DNA from 4 places in the Sedimentibacter sp. genome. Region 2 is predicted to be linked to each of the others. Evidence: riboswitches for the same ligand, from Rfam matches in the RefSeq annotation. Region 2 holds a riboswitch; each other region holds the start of a gene.
The links. A riboswitch is a leader RNA that binds a small molecule or an ion and turns the genes downstream of it on or off. The one in region 2 is predicted to bind cyclic di-GMP.
Positions count from the first base shown of each region.

Region 1: linked by a shared signal. The riboswitch ahead of AAGU76_RS01265 (helix-turn-helix domain-containing protein) and the one ahead of AAGU76_RS16055 (PocR ligand-binding domain-containing protein) in region 2 are both predicted to bind cyclic di-GMP.
Region 3: linked by a shared signal. The riboswitch ahead of AAGU76_RS01160 (FG-GAP-like repeat-containing protein) and the one ahead of AAGU76_RS16055 (PocR ligand-binding domain-containing protein) in region 2 are both predicted to bind cyclic di-GMP.
Region 4: linked by a shared signal. The riboswitch ahead of AAGU76_RS09115 (hypothetical protein) and the one ahead of AAGU76_RS16055 (PocR ligand-binding domain-containing protein) in region 2 are both predicted to bind cyclic di-GMP.

Region 1 covers NZ_JBCFAS010000001.1:271,538-277,059, reverse strand. Annotated here, with positions in the region: gene AAGU76_RS01290 (SprT family zinc-dependent metalloprotease) at 1-256, opposite strand, end outside; gene AAGU76_RS01285 (hypothetical protein) at 381-551, shown strand; gene AAGU76_RS01280 (universal stress protein) at 630-1,115, opposite strand; gene AAGU76_RS01275 (hypothetical protein) at 1,284-1,439, opposite strand; gene AAGU76_RS01270 (phosphodiester glycosidase family protein) at 1,683-3,152, opposite strand; gene AAGU76_RS01265 (helix-turn-helix domain-containing protein) at 3,155-3,352, opposite strand; cyclic di-GMP riboswitch class I at 3,434-3,509, opposite strand; gene AAGU76_RS01260 (CAP domain-containing protein) at 3,739-4,299, shown strand; gene AAGU76_RS01255 (acetate uptake transporter) at 4,341-4,901, opposite strand; gene sfsA (DNA/RNA nuclease SfsA) at 5,070-5,522, opposite strand, start outside.
Region 2 covers NZ_JBCFAS010000004.1:240,329-245,850, forward strand. Annotated here, with positions in the region: gene AAGU76_RS16045 (Sapep family Mn(2+)-dependent dipeptidase) at 1-89, shown strand, start outside; gene AAGU76_RS16050 (TIGR00366 family protein) at 111-1,523, shown strand; gene AAGU76_RS16055 (PocR ligand-binding domain-containing protein) at 1,656-2,702, opposite strand; cyclic di-GMP riboswitch class I at 2,834-2,916, opposite strand; gene AAGU76_RS16060 (DUF523 domain-containing protein) at 3,082-3,510, opposite strand; gene AAGU76_RS16065 (HD-GYP domain-containing protein) at 3,528-4,628, opposite strand; gene AAGU76_RS16070 (M23 family metallopeptidase) at 4,900-5,496, opposite strand; gene AAGU76_RS16075 (hypothetical protein) at 5,489-5,522, opposite strand, start outside.
Region 3 covers NZ_JBCFAS010000001.1:244,052-249,573, forward strand. Annotated here, with positions in the region: gene AAGU76_RS01140 (methyl-accepting chemotaxis protein) at 1-1,136, opposite strand, end outside; gene AAGU76_RS01145 (hypothetical protein) at 1,331-1,543, opposite strand; gene smpB (SsrA-binding protein SmpB) at 1,822-2,271, shown strand; RNA gene ssrA (transfer-messenger RNA) at 2,279-2,633, shown strand; cyclic di-GMP riboswitch class II at 2,994-3,078, shown strand; gene AAGU76_RS01160 (FG-GAP-like repeat-containing protein) at 3,210-5,522, shown strand, end outside.
Region 4 covers NZ_JBCFAS010000002.1:566,774-572,295, forward strand. Annotated here, with positions in the region: gene AAGU76_RS09100 (glutamine synthetase III) at 1-148, opposite strand, end outside; gene AAGU76_RS09105 (glutamine synthetase family protein) at 561-1,880, shown strand; gene AAGU76_RS09110 (ANTAR domain-containing protein) at 1,911-2,480, shown strand; cyclic di-GMP riboswitch class I at 2,795-2,870, shown strand; gene AAGU76_RS09115 (hypothetical protein) at 2,925-3,317, shown strand; gene AAGU76_RS09120 (HD domain-containing phosphohydrolase) at 3,471-4,379, shown strand; gene gatB (Asp-tRNA(Asn)/Glu-tRNA(Gln) amidotransferase subunit GatB) at 4,423-5,522, opposite strand, start outside.

The sequences.
Region 1 (5,522 bases), on a different contig from region 2:
CATTTCCATAAAGACTGTGATATTCACCAGTAACAAATCCTTTTTCTGATGACCTTTCCCGGGTCATATACTTGCCCCTTTGTTTCCTGATCCAGGCAATCCTGGAATTGACAAAGCTTTTTAACGATTCATCATTCATCCTTTCAGGTGCTGAAATCCTCACGTCTCCGAATGGTGGGTGCACCGAAAGATTTATGTTTTTTATATTTTTTTTGACTACTTCTATTTCTATGTCTTCTATTATTATTTTGCTCATGAAATCCCCTCTTCTATTCTCTATTTATTATAATCTTAAATCCGACTAAATTCAATGCATGTTTGTATGCATATTAGTCTTGCTGAAATAAATACTATAAGTAATTCATTTTCAGGAGGATTCAATGAAAAACAACAAAAACAGAATGCGCGACAGAGAAAAAAGCAATGCCGAACTTCGTAAAATGGAGCCAAAGGACAACGCTGACGCAGGAATCATAAACGGTCAGATAATCGGAGTTCACGAAAGCCGCCATGAAAAAAGCAGGCCGGAAATAAAAAGCAAAAGAGAGTGATAAATATAAAAAGAAACACCTGGTATACCCGGTGTTCCTTTTTATGAGGGGGGTGAAGAAAATCGTATTATCATCAATCTATATATCCATATCAGAATGGATTACCAGAACCGGGCATGGTGCGTCGGAAATAACCCTTTGCGTCACTGAACCAACGAAAAATCTTTTAATTTTTGAAAAGCCTCTATTTCCCATCACTATCAAATCAAAGTTCTCATTTTTTGCAGTTTCCAGTATTTTTTCGTATGGTTCCCCAATTATTACTTCAGTCTCTGTCTTTATGCCGGCAAAATCAAGTTTCTCTATCAGAGATTTAAGGATTTTGTGAGAACTTGCAGTAATATGTTCTTCAAGGAGTTTAGTTTTCTCGTCGTTTTCGGAAATAATCGAACCGTCCACCTGACTCCATAGTTTTTTGTTTCTCTTATAGCCGGAAATATGATCTATATTCACAACATTGACTATCTTTATTGAAAAGTTTCCGTATTTCTTTGCTATTTCAATTGCCTTTTTCACCGCATTGATTGAAGCGGCAGAACCGTCAACCGGGACCAACATTTTCATAATCGTCACTCCTTTTCATGATTGTTATTTCATATATACCCAACTGTGCAGCATTGAAACTTAAATGAATAAAAAAAGAACCGGAAAATCCGGTCCTGATAGTCAAACTCTATTGACATTCATCTCTTTAGGAGTTATTGCAGATATAAATCTTTAAGTTCAATTCAATCAGTCCTTGTAAGGATCGAACATCATGTTTGTGTCGCCCTTGACGGCGTTGGTGTTGATGCTCTCGCATGTCTGGCATGTCCAGTCTTCACCGTCATAGGTGAAATATGTAAATTTTCCGCAAACAGTGCAGTAAGCTTCCATTGAGTCTTCCATGCAAATCCCTCCTTTCCTGATTTCAACTATTTATTGAAGAGGCAGTACCACTTACAAGAATTTTCATGGTACCTGTTCTCCAATAGTCTATCCTTCTTTTTAAATAATATGGCAGTAATTTCATTATAATGATATTTTATTTTTACCCAACAATGAAAGTTTCAACCTTGCATCAATTAAATAATTATCCTAATGTAAAAAGATTCTGCCGTATCTGACAGAATCTTTCTTATATTGCTGCATTTATTTGGTTTTGATCAGTATTGCATTTTCTTCCTGGTCCCAGGACACGTCAAAGTCCATGGACAAAGCAATATCTCTTAGTTTGAAGTAGTTGCTCCCGTCAATATTGTAGGCAGTTATAGAAACTTTTTTTTCGTTTAGGTAAACTTCCGAACTGGATTCAACTGCGTTCTTTTTCATAATAAAGTTTTGTACTGTCAGTTCTCCTCCTACAGCTTTGTACTTATGGTTTTTCAAAATGCTGATGGCATTTTTGCTGTTGTCCCACACTACATTGAATTCTTTTTTGCTTCCGTCAAGGACCATGGCTATGTCCCTTAGCTTGAAATAGTTGCTGTTCCCAATGTTATAAGCTGTCATGCTTACATGGCTGCCATCCACCAGCACCTTTGAAGAAGTGGGAAGTGCAGTAACCCCAGCAATCTTTTCCTCAACAAATGCAAGACCATTGTTTATCTTCCTTCCGGACATTGAAACATTAGCCTGAGGATAATACAGTGCTACTGAACCACCCCCGTCAAGGCACATGGCATTGACAAGCCCCATCTGTCTGCATACCTCTGCAGCTTCCCGTACCGTGGCAGAACCCATGTTACCGATTATTATGCTTCCATCCGCCTTGGCTCCTATAAAAGACCTTGCTGCTCTGTTCGTATTGATTTTTGCTTCGGTAAACCCTTCAGCAAGGCCATCTGCTGTTATTGTTCCGTTGATAATCAGGCTTGGTCCTGCACCAAGAGCACACACCACATCATTCCATTCCTCTGATTTAGTGTATGTGGTCTTTATTTTTATACTGTAAGAAACTTCATCCCCAGTCTTGAACCGCTCATCCGCAAGATACGCAACCGAAGAATTGTACACAATTGCAAATCCGTCGCTTGGAACCATAAAGTCAGATGATGAGAGTTCGGTTACTTTGCCGCCTTTCACAATCACTGCCCTTGCTCCCGGCTGCAGCTGTACTTCCGTTCCATATTCCGGTGTAAATACGGTGATAGCCTCCGCCTCCGAGCTGGGGTGGTTTATTCTCCATGGAATTGACCTTAGCTTACCGTTTATGTATCCTTCGAATTCAAATGAAAGGATATCCACCAGAAGTCTGCCTTCACTTGTAATGCCTGCAACGCTTTTGCCGTTGCTGACATGCAGGATTTTTCCATTTTTAATTATTGTTCCCCAAGGAACAGGAGTGCCGTTGTATGCCTCAAAGTAAGTTCCGTTTATTGCTGCAAAGGCTCCTGCACTTTTAGCCATGTTTGCAAGAGAATCAGCAGAATTCATCTGATTGCCTGCATTGAGGACCACCGGCTTTATGTTGGAAGTGTTCATGTCTATTTTAATGTAGTTTGTACTTATACCGGCTATGTTCTGGCTTGAAAACGAACCTGCTGCAGCATATGCATGATTCGAGCCAATAAACGCCACTGCGGCAACCGCCGCCAATAAAATCCTATGTAATGTTTTCATCTTTATCCTCTTTTTCTCCAATTCGTGTAGCTTCCGGACTTTATTCTGGCATCTGCAGGCTTTTCAGCTAACTTAGGCAGGGCCCAATCCCTTCCGAATTTTAATGCTCCCTCAATTCTTCCGCTTTCACACAGCGTTTGAATTCGTCTTACCGATATTCCCCAAGATTTTGATGCATCCTTCACTGTCATGTAGTCCATTATTCACCTCTGATAACCTCAACAGCTATTGAACCATTGTACTGCAATAAAAAGGCACTGCCGTTAAATCAAGCAATGCCAACGTGCAACTGGCTGCCATTTTAAAGGCCCTATAGCTTTGCGTCACAGGTTTTCACCTGCTTTGCCAAATATATAATTTGTCATTATTATAATCTTCTTGGCGAACAATGTCAATCAATATTATCCAAAAATACAATTTATATGAATTTATATTATATTTTTCAGCTCATTATCCTTTTTATTTAAAAATTAGCCATACATTGCTTAACATATTTAAACTTTTGAAAGAAATACTATTTATGAAACTATGAAAATTTAGTTTCATAAGCGATTGTTTGCTAACTTAATTAAGTGAGGAGAACAATATGAAAAACAAATTAGTGGCATTGATCTTAGCGTTGGTATTGGCATTGTCGGCATCGCCTGCATATGCATTTTCAAACTTCAACATTTACGACTACTTCAATTTCATAAACCCGTCAGCCGACCCATCGGCCCAACCTTCGCAGACTCCTGCGACAGTTCCTGCGACTTCTGCTTCCTATGAAGAAAGGGTTGCCCAGCTTGTTAACGTGGAAAGGGAGAGAAACGGACTTCCCGCCCTTAACTTCAACAAGAGGATTTCGGATGTTGCCAGGGTTAAATCCAAAGATATGGCTGACAACAATTATTTTTCGCATAATTCTCCAACCTACGGAATGGCAGGAGACATGCTTTTAAAATTTGGTGTCACATGGTCAGCATGGGGTGAGAATATCGCATCAGGACAGAAAACACCTGAAGAGGTTGTTACTGCATGGATGAATTCCCCTGGACACAGAGCAAATATACTTTCGCCTGATTTCATTTATATAGGTGTGGGCTACTGTACGGATTCTAACGGAAAGACTTACTGGACACAGTTGTTTACCGGAGATGACAAATAATCGCTTAAAAACAAAAACTGCGCATCAGCGCAGTTTTTTCTTTATAATGGCATAATTTGTTTTTTGAATTCGTTGTTGATTACCTGCGCCAAAGATGTGTATATTGCAGATGATCCGCAGAAAATTCCAACCCAGCCTGCAGCTATTTTTATGCTGTGCATTCCGGTGAAATCTCCTATTGACAGCATAAAGAACAATACAGCCAGCGATAAAAATACTATTTGAGTTGCACGGTTGTGCTTTAAGGTACCTATAAACATAAATGCCGTGAAGATTCCCCAGAGCAGAAGGTAAAATCCCATGCTTATCTCATCTGCAGGCTTTATGTTTTCAAAAGGATTGATCCAAATGAAAATAAGTGACCACCAGAAGAATCCGTATGCTGTAAATGCTGTTGCTCCGAAAGTGTTGTTTTTAAAAAATTCCATGATTCCTGCAATGATTTGAGCTGCTCCGCCCAATGCAAATCCCATTGCAACTATAACTACCGAAAGTGGAATAATATCTGCATTGTGAAGATTGAGAAGCACTGTTGTCAATCCAAATCCCAATAGGCCTAATGGTGACGGGTTGGCGATTGCCATTTGATTCTCTTTGTTCATGTTTCCTCCAATAAATGTATGTTAATATATTTAAACCGTTAGTATGTTAACATAAGTGCTATTTTATTGCAAGAAAATTGTTTTTGCAAAACAAAAAAATTTTAATTCAAACAAAACTAAAAAGGCGGATTGCTCCACCCTCATTACCAAACCGTAGCTTTGCAGCTTTTAAAGATTTATATCCACCAGATTTATCCCCGTTATGCTATCGGGTGTTACTTCACAATCAAGAGCAAGTATCTTTACTCCCTTATCTCTAACTTTTGACAGAGTTTCAGCAAAAATTCTGTCAGTTTTTGCGTTGGGGGTAAAATGTAAAACATCCTTCATCTGTATTATGAAGACCACATAAGATTCATACCCGTCATCAATGCATGAAGCCAGTTCATTTAAATGCTTCAGTCCCCTTTCTGTTGGAGCATCCGGAAACATCGCCACTCCGTTTTCCTCCAGTGTAACTCCCTTCACTTCCACAAAAATTTTTTTAATTCCATCTTCCATGTAGAAATCAAAACGGGAATTTTTGTACTTCTGTTCCGGTTTTAAAATACGGATGTCCTTAAAAAATCCTTTGTCCCGTGCCCATTCTGCAAACACTTTGTTGGGAACCTGGCTGTCCAT
Region 2 (5,522 bases):
TTTGCATAGACAAATTTATAAAGGCTGCAGAAGTATATGCATTGACCGTTGCAAAAACATTGTTGAGCAGGGATTCACTGGTATTATAAATATAAAAAGGAGTTTGCAAAATGGAAGCAAATAAAAGTCAAAAAAAGAGAAAGTTTGAAATGCCTCATGCTTATGTAATTTTACTTATTATTATTGTCTTTTGTACATTACTTACGTGGGTTTTACCTGCAGGTACTTTTGAAAGGGTTGAAAACGCAGAACTAGGCAGAGAACTGGTTGTGCCGGGAAGCTATCAGCAAGTGGATGCGTCTCCGGTAGGAGCATGGGGATTCTTTATGGCACTGTATGAAGGCATGGTCAATGCCGGAGATATAATTTTCTTTGTAATCTTTGCATCAGGCTATGTTTTTCTTCTTATGAAGACAGGAACATTGAATGCAATGGTTGGGTCCATATTAAGAACCTTAGGCAAGAGGGATTATCTGCTGATTCCAATTTTCATGGTGGTTTTCGGCATTGCTGGCAGCACATTCGGAATGTATGAAGAGACATACGGATTAATACCTGCGTTCATTGTCATTGCCATGACTCTGGGGTATGACCGCCTAGTGGGCGGAGGAATAGTATTTGTAAGTGTAGCCACAGGTTTTGCGGCAGCTACAATCAATCCGTTTACCATAGGAATAGCAAGCAGTATTGCAGGTATTCCGCTTATTTCACAAAAGCTTACCCTTTTCAGGATAGCGGCATTTGTTCTGTTTATGGCGCTGTCCATATCCTATGTCATGTGGTATGCAGCAAGGATACGTAAGGACCCTGCAAAAAGCTACGTATATGGTGAAAAGCAACATGAATACAAGGGTGTTTTAAGCCGTGAAGAGGTTATGAAACTGCCGTTCACACTGCAGCAAAAGATTACATTGCTTGGATTTGGGGCTTTAATAGTTATAATTGCCTATACGGTTGGAGTGCTGGGCTTTTATCTTCAGGAACTTTCGGCACTTTTCATAATATGGATGATTGCAACAGGTTTGTTAAATAAAATGAGTTCAAAAGAAATAGCGGAAGCTTTCGTTGAATCTTCATCAACTGCCATTTACGGTGTATTATTGATAGGGCTTTCCCGTTCTATTGAAGTAATTATGTCTCAAGCAAATGTAATAGACACGGCTGTATTGTATCTTTCAAATATAATACAGAATTTGCCACACAGCGTATCCGCAATCGGAATGCTGGTTGTTCAGAACCTGATAAACTTCTTCATACCTTCAGGTTCAGGTCAGGCTGTTGTCATGATGCCGATCATGGCTCCTCTTTCCGACCTGATTGGTGTCAGCCGTGAAGTTGCAGTTACCGCATACCAATTTGGAGACGGATTTTCAAATATGTTCTGGCCTACAGCAGTTGCTGTGGAATGTGGGATAATGGGAGTAGGCATGGACAAGTGGTATAAGTTTATAACGCCTTTGTTTGTTATGATGTTTACTCTTCAAGCTATACTCATAGTAATTGCGGTCATGATGGGTATTTAAAAGACTTTATTGACACATGACAGCATATAAACCCCCGACAGCAAAGCTGAAGGGGGTGTGTGCTGTACATTAATAAGGTTGGTATAGCAATTGATCATGCAGAAATTGCGAAAGCTGTAGTGATTCTGGTGGTTAATTTACTGATTTCATCATATTGTTCAGTTCGTCAGCCAGGCTTACAATTTCCTGTACGGCAGATGATACTTCTTCCATTGCAGCTGTTTGCTGTTCAGTAGTCTGCAGCGTTTCATGTGAGTGATCAGTTGTTGAATTTACTGATTTTTTAATCTGCGCAGTTAATTCTAAAATATTATCTGCTGTTTCCTTTGACTTATCGGACAGGATCTTGATCTCATCTGCGACAACTGCAAAGCCTCTTCCGGCAGTACCTGCATGGGCAGCTTCTATTGAAGCATTGAAACCGAGAAGTTTTGTGTTCATGGCAATTTGAGAAATGAACTTCAATACGTCGTTTATCTCTTCTGTTACCTTTCCAACCTGTGTAATTTCATTGTTGAGCGCTTGCTGCTGCTGGGAGATTATCTGTGCAGATGCAGCCAACTCCTGAAATGCAGACGCAATATCCATAAATTTGCTGGAGAGTTTTTTTGCAACAACTTCCAGCTTGATTCTTGCGTAACCGTTTTCAACAAGCGTGTTGACAACGATAAAAAGCACTTCGGCTGCAGCGTTGATGTTGTCCATGTCTGTGACTGTAATCTGATTTACAGCATTTACAAGTCCTGCCTCATCAACGCCGATTTCCTGTGCAATTTTGCGGTATAATTCTTCTTTTGGAGTGTCAGACAAAATTTGTCCGCCCAGTACGGTGCCCAAAAGTTCATTGTTAATGATGACAGGAGCAGCAAAGTCAATCAACCCTGCGTGACATGGTCCCACAAAGGGTCTGCCTGAGCTGGCGGCTTTCTGTCCCATGCGGTTATGGGAGTTTGCGCATCTGCTGTCTCCGATGGAAGATCCGTGCACGTATCCTTCACAGAATCGTGTGTAGGAACTTGGTTTTGTAATGGGATTTCCATCCCTGTCAACTGTTACGCTTGCACAATTCATGCCTATGGCAAAATTGTCCTGAAATTTCTGCAATAAGCTTATGTCAACTATGTCGCTTATTTCTAATACACTCATGTCAATGCTTCCGTCTTGTTTAACTTTAATCATCAGCTCTATTCCTTTCGAATGATCTAACAAAATTTTAATTAGCCTGAGCATATTTTATATGGTGAGAATATAAAAAATAGCTCTGCCTGGGGTGTATCCAAACAGAGCTTATACATTTCAGTATTCGCAATATTGGTAACCCGGCTGCCCTGGAATTGACTTTAGGCCCGTGGCTTTGCGTCCTCAGCTTTCACTGAGTTTGCCTTTATCACATGCTAATTAATTGTAACTATAATTATATTTAATATTGTAATGTTTGTCAATCTAAATAAATAACTAAATTTTTTATTAAATTTAAAATTTAAGTGGAAGCATTAAGTCTTTATCGGTACTGTTAGCCCATAAGATTTGGAACAGTTAAGCATCTTTGATAGTCTTGTTAAAAGTCTTCGTCACTGATAACTTCGATTCCGTGTTCTCTTAAAAGTTTAGTTGTAATGCCTTGACCTTTTACAAGCTTTCGGCTGAAAGTGCCGTCATAGACGAATTTGCTGCCGCAGGAAGGACTTTTTTCCTTTAGGATCGCTTTTTTTATGTTGTGCTTTTCTGCCAGTTCAAGCACCTTACGAGCACCTTCCATAAAGTTTTCCGTCATGTCCTCGCCGTGGTCGTTTATGATCCTGCTTCTGCTGATTTCACATGGATGTCTTGGAACTGAAAGTTTTCCTTCTATTTCAGGGCAAGCCATTATTGCTCTTCCATCATCAACAAGCTTTTTAACATTTTGGGAAAGGCTTGATTTGCCGTCATAACGGCATTTTTCGCCGCACAGACACGCGCTTACGATGTATTCGATATTATTTTCCATATTTACTCCTCATCTGTTTATTTGATGTTGACGAAATCTATGGCAGCTGCATCGTATGCCATATCTACTATAGTTGTGTTCGTGTACCTGTAATCCCCGAAAAGATCAATGTCTTCTCCCACCGTGTTGTCCTGATTCACGGTTCTGACAATGGGGCGCATGTTGTTATCCGCATAATTTTTTATTACTACACCTATCATTCCGTTACTTAGCTTCACAAAAGTACCAACCGGAAAAGCAACTATGTTTTTTAGAAAAACACGAAGAATGTCATAATTAAAGTGTGAATCAGCACAACCCATCAGGTACTCCATAACCTCATTGGGAAAGCATGTTTTTCTGTAGGACCTGTCTGATGACAGCGCGTGATAAACGTCGCATATAGACAGTATTTTACTGTAAAAAGGGATGTCGTCCTGATATATGCCGTTGGGATAACCGGAACCGTCTTCCTTTTCATGATGGCACATTATTGCCTCAAGTATTTCTTCGGAAACAAGACCTTTCAGCATACGAACACCATTGGAAGGATGCATTTTAATGATGTCAAATTCCTCGGGAGTAAGTTTTCCTGGTTTGTTGATAATTTCCAGTGGAATGAGTGTCTTTCCTATGTCATGGAGGAAACCTGCCATTCCCAAATCATGCAGGCTATTTCGGTCAAGTCCCATGGCAATTCCGGTAGATATGCTTAAGTTGGCAACACTGAGGCAGTGTTGATACGTGTATTCGTCATGGTGTTTGAAATCGATTATGTCAGTTGTCAGTTCCTTTTTATAGGATATGTCTGCTATCAATTCGTCTACAACTTCAGAGATTCCTAGAATTGATGATTGCGAAACATGCCCCTTGTTTCTGTACAATCCTGAAAAAAGCTCCCGCACTTCATTCAGGGCCTTTGCCTCCAGTCTGGCATCTATCTCAGGTTCAAATTCAAGGTCTGAGAAGGCATTATTCTTTATGAATGCACCTTCTATTCCGTAATCATAAATTTTTTTTATGTAATGGTCGTTCAGTATTTGTCCCTTGGCAAGAAGCACCATGTTGAAATCATAGTTGTCGTATATGTTCTTGGATAAAATCATGCCTGGTCTAAGTTTGTTTTTAGTTATAAACATAATTTGCTCCTGAATTTAGTGTTTACATTGTAACATATTCCAGGAAAACATTAAACCGTTTTTTCCAAAATATTCATAAATCATCACAACAGAAAACCCGCTGAAACGTGTCCAGTTCAACGACAAAGCAACTTCTGAACGGGTCATTCTGAGGACGTAGTCCGAAGAATCTCATCATTTCTGCATTAGGAGATCCTTTGCCAGTGCTCAGGATGACATATTCGGGGTTTGTCAATAGTCTGAACCCGCCGGTGACGGGTTTTTGTATTGTTCACATTATAGCTTTGGCCAGTTTTTTAACCAGATCTGTGCCAAATTTATAGTCGTTGACCATGTAGTCTATAGTCTTGTCTTCAAGATTCGCCCTTGATTTGACAATGCTTACTGCAGTCTCAACGGAAATGTCTTTTTGCTTTTCCAGGTATTCATCAATGAATACCATTGGATCGGATGTTCGCATGAAAACATTGCTGTCGCACCTAGCCCGGTCCCAGAAATTATCGTAGGAGCCTATTCTCAGCTCAAAGTGCAGATGGGGTCCTGTGGCTGCACCTGTGCTGCCAGAATAGCCTATGAGGTCTCCGGCAGAGACAAGGTCTCCTTCAGTTACTGACAGGTTTGAAAGGTGGGCGTATAGGGTGCCGAAGTTTCCATGGTCCAGGGCTGCGTAATAACCGTATCCGCCTTCGTTGTATCTGACAGCCTTAACAGTGCCTTCTGCGGCCGCATATACGGGAGTGTTGACTTCTGCGCTGAAATCCACTCCGTTGTGCCACCAGTACGTTGTACCACCTACGGTTACGTTTCTGAGGCCGTAGGGGCTGGTTACGCTTAAGCTGCTCAATGGAAGGTGATCTAATTTAATCATTGCGCTCACCGCTATTTTGCTGTTGG
Region 3 (5,522 bases), on a different contig from region 2:
ATTTTGGAATGAGGTCCTTCAATTTTTGTCAGGATCTGAGACACCCCTTTTTGTTCTTTGTCCAAAGTCTGAAGCCATTTTCCCAGTCTGCATACGTGATGGTTTCCTACCGTTTCAATTTCAATATTTATATTTCCAAGTATCATGTTGTATACTTTCCATTTCCACATAAGGTGGTCAGTTTTGGATAGCTCAATCATAACTGCATTGTCCACTTTCTTTCTGGAGTTTAAAGCTTTTATCCTTATGTTGTCCAGCGATTGTGATATGTCAAAGAAAGCTTTACCTGTCCTTGCTGCTTCTTTTTTCAGATTCATTGACTTATTGTTTATGGCCATAATGCTGTTGGTCATTTCCTGTGTGGCCGCAGATTGTTCTTCAACATTGGCGGAAATGTTAGTAAAGCTGTCACCAACAGAACAGATTCCGCTGTTGATTGATTTTATGCCGCTAACAGCATCATCCATCTGTTTTTTTGACGTGTTGAAGGAATGTATAACCTTGTCGACTTCTGCAGATGTGTCAGATATCTTGATGTTTAAATTATCAACTATTTCCTGTATATGACCGACTTGCTGTCTTGTGTTTTCGGCAAGCTTCTTAATTTCATCCGCCACAACAGCAAATCCTCTTCCGTGCTGGCCTACTCGGGCAGCTTCGATGGATGCGTTCAAGGCCAGAAGATTTGTCTGGCTTGCCACATCATTTATCACATTTACAATCTTGTTGATTTTTTCTGCTTCGGAGGTTACTTCATCCATCACTGACTTTACTCTGTAGGTTTGATTAATGCTTTCTTCAAGAGATGTGAATGTGCAGTTTATAATCTCCAGGTTTGTTTCGGTGCTGGTTATGGTGCTATTCATGGTTGTGGTGGATTTCTGAACATATTCAGAAATGTCTGCTGTGGCAGCATTCAGTTCCTCGCTGCTTGATGCCAGACTTTCAACCATTTCCATTTGCTGGTTTGCATCTACTATCATTTCCTTAACGTAATCAAGACTTGTCATATATTGCAGCAATTCATTAACGCCAGAAAGCGTCATTATGTCGCAAGACTCATCTTCTTTTATTTTTTCTGCTGCAGCTTCAATATCTGCTGGGTTTTTACTTCCTTTATTTCTCCTAATAAACATAATTCCTCCATATATTTGCTATCTGCTTGCCAGTTTTTCAACAATTAAGTTATCGTACTTTATTGTAAGAAATTAAGCATTTGGTAAAAATTTGCATAAAAACCGTTATTTATTCCAGTTGAAAGCAGTTGTCAGATTCAAAACTGAAAAAAGAGCTGCACCTTTCTTCGTGCAGCTCCTAAAAGTAAATAATCTTAATCCTTTTTCTGCCATGAGCCATCAGCTGTGCAGATGTAATCTCCGTCTTGGTTTTTGATTACAGAACCCACAGCATGACTCTGATTGTTGAATACACAAAATGTATTGTCGGCAGCAGTGCCTACAGGCCTCTTTGAAACTGACTTGACTTCGTTGGGTTGTGTTATCACATTGACAAAAATGTTGTTTCTTTCATTATGATTTATCATGGTATCAATCCTTTCACAATTTAGCGACAGTAAGACACGCTTCGTTTAAAAATTAAATATAATTAATTATATTCCTTAATATTATTGCTGCATTTCATGACTATATTACCTGCAAAAAAATGATTTTATGAATAAAGCAAGCACAAATTTTATAATATGCCATAATTGGATAACTGGATTAATATCGGAAAAGTTCATTTTAAGTCTCAAAAAACTGCCATTTGACAACTTTATTTATTAATGTTATAATCAACCTACGTTAATGGTGGGTGATTAAAATGGCTGAAAATACAAAAAATATTGCAAGCAATAGAAAAGCATATCATGAATATTTCATCGAAGAAAAGTATGAAGCAGGGATTGTTCTTGTGGGAACTGAGGTTAAGTCCATAAGACAGGGCAAGGTTAACCTGAAGGACAGTTTTGTGAATATTAAAGATGGTGAAGCTTACGTGTACAACATGCATATAAGCCCTTACGAAAAGGGAAACATATACAACGTTGACCCGCTAAGGCCCAGAAAACTTCTGCTGAACAAACGTGAAATAAGAAAGATGCTTGGGCTTGCAACACTGAAAGGATATTCACTCATACCGTTAAGCTTATATCTCAAAAATGGTCGTGTAAAAATGGAACTGGCTGTAGCCAAAGGCAAGAAAAATTATGACAAGCGTCAGGATATTGCCAAGAAGGATGCAGAAAGAAGAATCCAAAGACAGGACGATTGACATTTACGGGGGCGTAAATGGTTTCGACGGGGATATAGAAGGAAGATAAGCGAGTCGTTGTCGCCAAACAACGCAAAAAGTGGCAACTAAAATTAAACGCAAAAGAAAACAATAACTTAGCATTCGCAGCGTAAGCTGCTAGCTTGTTCCACTTAGCCGGCCTGTAGGCTATACTGGGGCATCATCTAAATCAGGGAACTGCTTGAGGGGGCTTCGACCTTAAGTTGAGCAATCGAAGATAGCCGATACTATAGCCTGACGATAGGCGATAGTAGAGGCGAAACAAAAATTATCGTCTGCACTCGGAGAAAGTCTTGTGGAAATATTTTCGGACGTGGGTTCGACTCCCACCGCCTCCATCAAGTATTGACTAACCCCATATGTACGAGCGATAGCGAAGTACAGATGGATGGTAGGGTCAACCGCAACGAGCACCAAATTTATGTGAGCGAAAGCGAACAGATAAATTTGTATGCGAGACTGCGCAAATGCGGCTGGAGCCGCAATGAACGGTGAACAATGAATAATGAACAACTAAATATGACAGCTAAGTTAGCCGCATATTTGTACTGTTCAATGTTCATTGTTCATTTTTAATTATTACATAAATCTAATCTAAGTTTAGAGTACAAAGAAAGACACCATATAAGGTATTTAATCATACTGTTAATATTTTGGAAATTTCCAAAACAGTCATATATAAGTTGTAAAACAATACAATTAGTAATATGGGCAGCAATGACCAAATGAAAGTATTTGGACGCTTTTTCATTTGTGGAGCTAATAGCGTAACCGACCGGTTTATTTAGGTCGGTTTTTTATTATATATATTCTTTTTGAAAGGAGGCTAGGACGAAAAATTGTTTGCATTAAAGCGACTTCACAGCTTAAATAATAAGTTGCTTGTCAAAAATTATTTTATAAGGTAGGGAGAAAAAATGAAACAAACAAAAATTTCTTGGTTAAAAATTTTTGAAGTTACACTTTTATTATTGCTTTTTGCATCTCCGGTCATTGCTGCAGCAACCGAAGGTTCGTCTGCCGTCAATCGTACACCCTTTCAATTTCCTTTAACAAATATGTATAAGGAAATAACAACAGAATCAGAATTTTACACATACATACTTAATTCTGTATCCGGCAGTGTCAGCGTTGATGGTAATATATCTGAAGTTTCCGGCAAAGAATCCTTTATGGCGGAATATGTGGTTCCTGCCAGCGGACATCCTGCCGGTACAATTTATGCATGGTTGATGAATGACCAGGAAAACCTGTATGTAACTTTTGATGTAACTCCTGACAATACCATGGATGGCAACGAAGATTATGTTAAAGTATATATAAAAACAAATGATGTTGTTAAGGTTTTTAAAGTTTCACTTTTAAATTCAGTATGGGGTATGCCGGGCTTCATCACTACCGAACGAGCCAATTATGACCATAAGGTTTATGAACTGAAGATTCCATTCAGTGAGATGGGTCTGGCTGATGATCAGAACAAAATTCAAATAGCTTTTTCTGCTTACGGCACAATGGCAGCACCCATACCTGTAAGTTTTAAAACACCTGATGAGTACTACTCAGGCGGTATACCACTGGGCATTGCTACCGGTCATTTTAACAATGACGATTATCTTGATATAGTCGCTGTCAATGCCAATGAGAGCAATTTATCTGTTTTGCCCAATAACGGTGATGGGACTTTTGCAGCTCGTGTTGTTTCAGCTGCCGGTTACTCCCCACATTCTGTTATAGCTTGTAATTTGAACGGGGATAATTTGGATGATCTTGTCATCAGTGGCAGCGGAGGAACTTACGCATTTGTATCCATCGGAAACTTTAATTTTTCTCCATTGATTCCATGTGGTTCAGGGTATTCTTCTGCTGTAGGAGATTTTGACAATGACGGGGATAACGATGTAGCAACGACAGATTGGAACCAGGACAAAATTTTTATCTATTCGAACAACGGGGAAGGAATCTTCACTGAAGCACAGTCAATATCCACATCGAATTATCCTCAGGCAATCTTTGCAGAAGATATCAATAATGATGGAAAACAGGATTTGATAGTTGTTTTTGGAGACCGCTTTGACGTCAGTACCATGGAGATCCGTTTTGGTGACGGTTCCGGCCATTTTCCAGATCTACCATCCAGGATAATAATGGACATCGGTGAAATTATCGGAGGGGGCATGCGTTATTCAGCCGGTGGTGCTACTGCAGCCGATTTCAATGATGACGGGAATATAGATATAGCGTTCCTGTATTTTGATGATATGCTGAATTTTTCTGAATACGAAGAATATGCATCCGTACTGCTTGGTGACGGCACAGGAAATTTTGCAACAAGCGGCAGTTGGAGTAATTTCCTTCTAAATCTCGGACCAATTGACTCTGTTGCAGGCGACTTCAATAATGATGGCTATATGGATTTGACAGCAGCCAACAGGTACAGCAAAAACATTTCTATTCTTGCTAATAGCTGGAATCACACACTGTTCCCTAAACAGGATTTTAGTCTCAACAATCAGCCATGTAATCTTGCCACAGGAGATTTTAATGATGACGGGATGTTGGATATAGCTATGACAAATTGTGATAATGGAAATGTATTAGTTCTCATCAACAGTACCGGCAATAGCAGCACACCATATAGCTATACTGTAACCTTCAATAAAAACGGCGGTGATACGGATGCAATTCCGGCTGCGATTGAAGTGGAAGAACCTGCGTCTTCAGTGGGCAGTCTGCCTGAGCAGCCTACGAGAACAGATTATACTTTCGCTGATTGGTGGACCGGCAATGGTATTGCAGATGACGGAATAGGAGTGGATGGCGAAGATGGCTGGGGAACAGCATTTTTAGCTAATACAACAGTTGACGACGACATAACTGTATATGCCAAATGGGTAATAAAACCAGCAGATTCAACTATTGATCCCACTTATGCAAGTTTTGACAAATACAGTGGTTCATCTAATTATAAGGATATTGCGGTAACCATAACTGCACAAAGCACTACAATGAGTGCTATCAAAAACGGTGATATAGTGCTTGTGGATGGAACAGATTATTCAGTAAGCAAAAGCACAGTAACCATAAACAAATCCTATCTGGAGCAGCAGGCTACCGGAAGCATAACCTTAACCTTCGACTTTAGCGAAGGAGCAGACCAAGACCTTATTATAACAGTATATGACAGCACCCCTTCATCAAGCGGGGGAGGAAGTCATTACACTCCATTAACT
Region 4 (5,522 bases), on a different contig from region 2:
TTGCCACTACGTTTGCAACACTTATGTCCAGGCTTTTCCCTTCAAGTATAGTTTTTTTATACGCCTTGTAAGTATCCTTTGGGAGTCTTTCTTTCATTACGTCATCGTTGAATACCATGCTTCCAAATATTTCTGAAATATTGCTCATAATATAACCTCCGCCTTATAAATGTAAAAAGGCGCATAGGTTTAACAACCTAAGCGCCTTTGCTTATTATGGATGTATAATATACGAAAGTATCAAAGATGTCAATAACTTTTTTAAATTTTTTTATTGTAATTTTTGGCATACGTGTTTCACACATTATATGCTCCTTTTTATCACAGCTTAAATAAAAACTCTTGACAAATAGTTTTTATTATAATAAAATTTCCCCTAACATAGAACAAAGGCGTTCATTGCATACAATTGTACCGTAGACAGTTGTGTTGGTGTGCGCCTTTTTTGCTTAAGAGAACAATATAACGGATTTACACGAATCCTTTTACGTATAAAAACAAATCTTTTCGTGATATGTCAACTGTTGTATAATATATATTAATGAAACAGGAGGTGCAACATGAAATATACTATTGATGAAGTATTGCAGTTCATCAGCGACAACGACGTAAAATTCGTACGTCTGTCCTTTTGCGACATATTCGGTGCCGTAAAAAACATCTCAATCCTGTCCGAAGAACTTCCAAGAGCCTTTGAATGCGGAATTTCCTTCGACGCCTCTTCCATAAGGGGATTTTTAAACATAGAAGAATCTGACCTGTTTTTGTTTCCGGACCCGTCAACACTGTCCATACTGCCCTGGAGACCGCAGCAGGGAAGGGTTGTGCGCTTCTACTGCGACATAAAGTATCCCGACGGAACTCCTTTCGAAGGAGACGGAAGAGCAATTCTTCTTAAGGCAGTGAATGCAGCCCATGAAAAAGGCTACCGAATAGAGATAGGCTCCGAATGCGAATTTTACCTGTTCGAGGAAGATGAAAAAGGCAATCCCACCAAGATTCCTCATGACAATGCAGCATATTTTGATATGGCTCCCCTTGACAAAGGAGAAAATGTGCGCCGAGACATCAGTCTCACGCTGGAACAAATGGGGATAATGCCGGAATGTTCCCATCACGAACAGGGGCCCGGACAAAATGAAATAGACTTTAAATACAGCGATGCCATGTCCGCAGCCGACAATCTCGTCACATTCAAGTCGGTTGTGAAGACAATAGCGCATTTGAACGGACTGTACGCTTCGTTCATGCCGAAACCGTTAAAGGACTGCAGCGGCAGCGGCCTTCACATAAACATCTCACTGCTGAAGGACGATGTGAACATTTTTGAAAACATGAGCCACAACAGCTCCAAGGAGGCGAAAAGCTTCATTGCAGGCATACTGAACCGCATTAGGGAGATCACCGTATTTTTGAATCCATTGACAAATTCTTACGAGCGGTTTGGAAGCCACTCTGCTCCAAAGTTTGTAACCTGGTCCTATCAGAACCGTTCTCAGCTGGTGCGCATACCTGCGGCAGACGGCATTTATTCCCGTATGGAGCTTCGTTCATCAGACCCCAGCTGTAATCCATACTACGCATTTGCGATGTTGATTTATGCAGGTCTCGAAGGCATCAAAAATAATCTGGAGCTTAAGAACCCTGCCAACCTCAATCTTTACGAGGCAGATGAAGATGTCATAAAAAATTATGAAACCATTCCGTCCACCCTTGAAGAAGCCATTGAAGCAGCAGAGGCCAGCCAGTTCGTTGCAGGCCATTTGCCATTAAACACCCTTAAGAAGTACCTGTCCTTTAAAAAGGACGAATGCCTTCAGTGTCACAAATCAGGCAACAAGGAAGAATTCGAGCATAAGACGTATTTTTACACTATATAGCAATGTCGATTTTAGAGGGGTGGTGATTTCATGAACAGTGTACTTGTTGTATCAAGTTCCGAACAGGGAACTGAGCTTTTATCGCAGCTTTTAAACGCTAATGCTCATTCTGCCATTACAACTGCAGCCAGCTGCGGCGAGGCAAGAAGAATGCTTGGAAATTTCGAATATGACCTTGTGATTATCAACGCTCCCTTAAGAGATGAGCTAGGGGACAGTCTTGCTGTTGCTGTTACTGAAATCAGCACTTCAGGAGTAATAATAATAGTTAAAAGCGAAATAGCAGACGACATATCTGCAAAGGTTGATGATTACGGAGTACTGGTTGTTTCTAAACCAATAATAAAGCACGTGTTCTTTCAGTCAATGAAGCTGGCTCTGGCTTCAAAAAAGAGAATAACCGGACTAAGAAACGAGAACCTGCATCTGCAGCAAAAAATTGAGGAAATAAGGCTTGTAACCAGAGCCAAGTGCGTTCTTATCCAGTACCTCAACATGACTGAAAGCCAGGCACACCGCTATATAGAAAAGCAGTCCATGGACATGAGGACCACCAGGGAACAGATTGCTCTGAACATATTGAAAACTTACGAAACGTAAATAAAACAATTAAGAATGAAGAGTTAAGAATTAAGAATTAAAGTTGGGCAATGTGCGATGCACATTGCCTAAATTATTGTAAGCTACGAATTTGTCATTCTGAGCGGTATCGAAGAATCTCCTGATGTTTGACTGATGAGATTCTTCAGGCTTTGCCTTCAGAATGACATGTTCAAAATACGTTTGTATGCAAACTGGGTAATGTGGCGCACATTGCTTTTAATAATATTGTAATAAAAAGCAGATATTTCCAAATAATGTTTGATTATGTCTCCAAAATGTGTTATTATTATTGTAAGATAAAATTCAACTTCAACCGACAATGGCAAAGCTGACGAAAGTCTGCGACGCAAAGCTACAGGGCCTTTAAAATGGCAGCCAGCTACCGAAAGGGGTTTTTTTATTTCCTTCATTCAGGTTGAAGAATAATGGAGGTTAAGGGAAATGTACAAAAGATTTAAAAAAGCAGTATCTGCAATTCTAATTATGATCAGCGTATTTGCATTGTTTGGTCCTGCAGCATATGCAGACGAAACAACGGCTGAGACAGCCAGTGACGTAATTATGAAGAAAGTTGACAAAACAAACGATTATATTTACAAGGCAGTAGAAGTCGCTGTAAAGCAGGCAGAAATTGAAGTTCTCAATGAAAATAAAAGCGAAAACATTGATGAGATCATCGATAAGATAATTGCCAAACTGCTTGAAAAGACAGAAGCGAAGGTAGACAAGCTCGTTGAGGATACTGCCGAAGAAGGAATTGAAATCACCAGGACATATATTGAAGTAGTCATATACGACAGAACTATCCTGGTAGACCCGTGCTACGCACATTAATAGCAGAGTTAAGGAGGGAGTAATCTCTCCTTTTGTTTTACCTGTAAGATACCCTTAGCATATGATTTCTTAATTTGATATTTTATTATAATTTAAGATTCCTTTTTATTAATAATATGCTATAATTGTTATACTTGCTTAAGGAGTGAATTAATGGACGGGCTATTTATTTGTAAAGACAAAAAATATATTGATCAGGTTAGAGGGACTTCAATACTGAGCCTTCTTGCAAGAAAAGATGACTTCGAGATCATGTTGTATGAATTCAAGGCTGAGCGGCCAAACAGTATCACTCCCGGAAACACCGACGGACTGATGGAGTTTTACTACATACTGGAAGGATCAATCATCGTTGAAGATGGCAGCAAATCAGTCAGAATGGAAAAAGGCGATTACTTTTATGTGCATAATATAAAAGAAACCGTTCCGTTCAGAACACTTTCAGATACAAAAATGCTGTATGTGACATCCCAGCCGGTTTACAATTTATTATATACATATACGGATGAATTAAGAAATCTCCTGGATAAATCAGAACAAAAGGATGCTTACACATATAAACACAGCAACAGAGTTCAGGATTACTCGGTGAAGATTGCCAGCAAATTGGGACTTTCAGGCGAAATCAACTATACCATTGCCCTGGCTTCACTTTTCCATGATGTTGGTAAATGCTTCATTCCTGATGAAATATTGAACAAGCCAACAAAACTCAGCGACGAGGAATTCAACTATATTAAGAAACACAGCACATACAGTTCTGAACTATTGCATGGCAAATTTGTTGAGGACATTGCCAAAATTGTTGAAGCTCACCATGAAAGACTGGATGGATCCGGTTATCCTAAAGGGCTAAAGGGCGATGAAATCCGAATAGAAGCTAAAATCATAGCAGTTGCCGATTCCTACGATGCCATGACATCAGACAGGGCCTATCGCAATGCTTGGACTCCTGAAGATGCCATGAATGAATTGAAGCACTGTATCGGTAAATTCTATGTTAAAGAAATAGTGCTTGCTTTAGAGCAGATTTTAATTGAAGAAGGAACTCTTGAAAAATAAGGAATTTGGGCTGCCCAAATTCCTTTTCTTTAATTCTTAATTCTTAACTATTAATTATCAATTGTTTTACTATTTCCGTTGCCGCGGCGGCATCTGCCTTGCCCTTGGTTTCCTTCATGATAAAACCTATTATTGAGCCTATGGCTTTTTCCTTGCCGCTTTTGTATTCTTCTGCAGCCTTTTGATTGTTGGCCACTGCTTTTTCGCATATAGCCCTTAAATCACCTTCGTCAATTCCTGTCATATCGCTTTCTGAAATAAAATCCATTACACCTTTTCCAGTGTCAAGCATCTGTTCAAGAACATTTCTTGCCATGTTTGAATTGAGTTTTTTGGTTTCAGTCAATAACACAAGCTCATTTAACTGTTCAGAAGAAACCTTGATTGAAAATTCTTCCTTTTCTGTATCCGTAGGCAATCGTCTGAACATCTGTCCTAAGATGTAGTTTGAAACAAGCTTTTTGGTCGTTACATTCCTGCATGACTGTTCAAAATACTCTGCTATTTTTTTATATCTTATCAAAAGCTCCGCATCCTCTAAAGGAAGTGCAAATTCTTCCGTAAAGCGCTTTAATTTTTCTCCCGGAAGCTCCGGAAGAGATTCCCTGATATTTTCTATTTCATCATCTGAAATTGCAATTGTAACAAGATCAGGATCCCTGAAATACCTGTAGTCGTCCGCATCTTCCTTACCACGCATGCTTTCGGTGATGTTTTGGTCAGAATTGTACCTTCTAGTTTCCTGAACAATTTCTCCGCCGCTTTCAAGGATTTCAACCTGTCTGGCAAACTCGTATTCCATTGCCTTCGCTATGAAGTTGAGAGAGTTCATGTTCTTGATTTCAGTCCTTGTTCCATAGCCTTCCTGGCCTTTTTTCCTTACTGAAATGTTCACATCGCACCTTAAGGACCCTTCCTGCATCTTAACGTCTGAAACCCCGATGTACTTCATTATTAGGCGCAGTTTCTCAATATATTCAATTGCCTGTTCAATGCTTCTGATGTCAGGTTCGGTAACTATTTCAATAAGCGGCACTCCACCCCTGTTGTAGTCGATGTATGTGTCCCCTCTCTGGTGGATGAGTTTTCCTGCATCCTCCTCGATGTGGATTCTGGTTATGTTTATTTTATTGCCGTCTGACA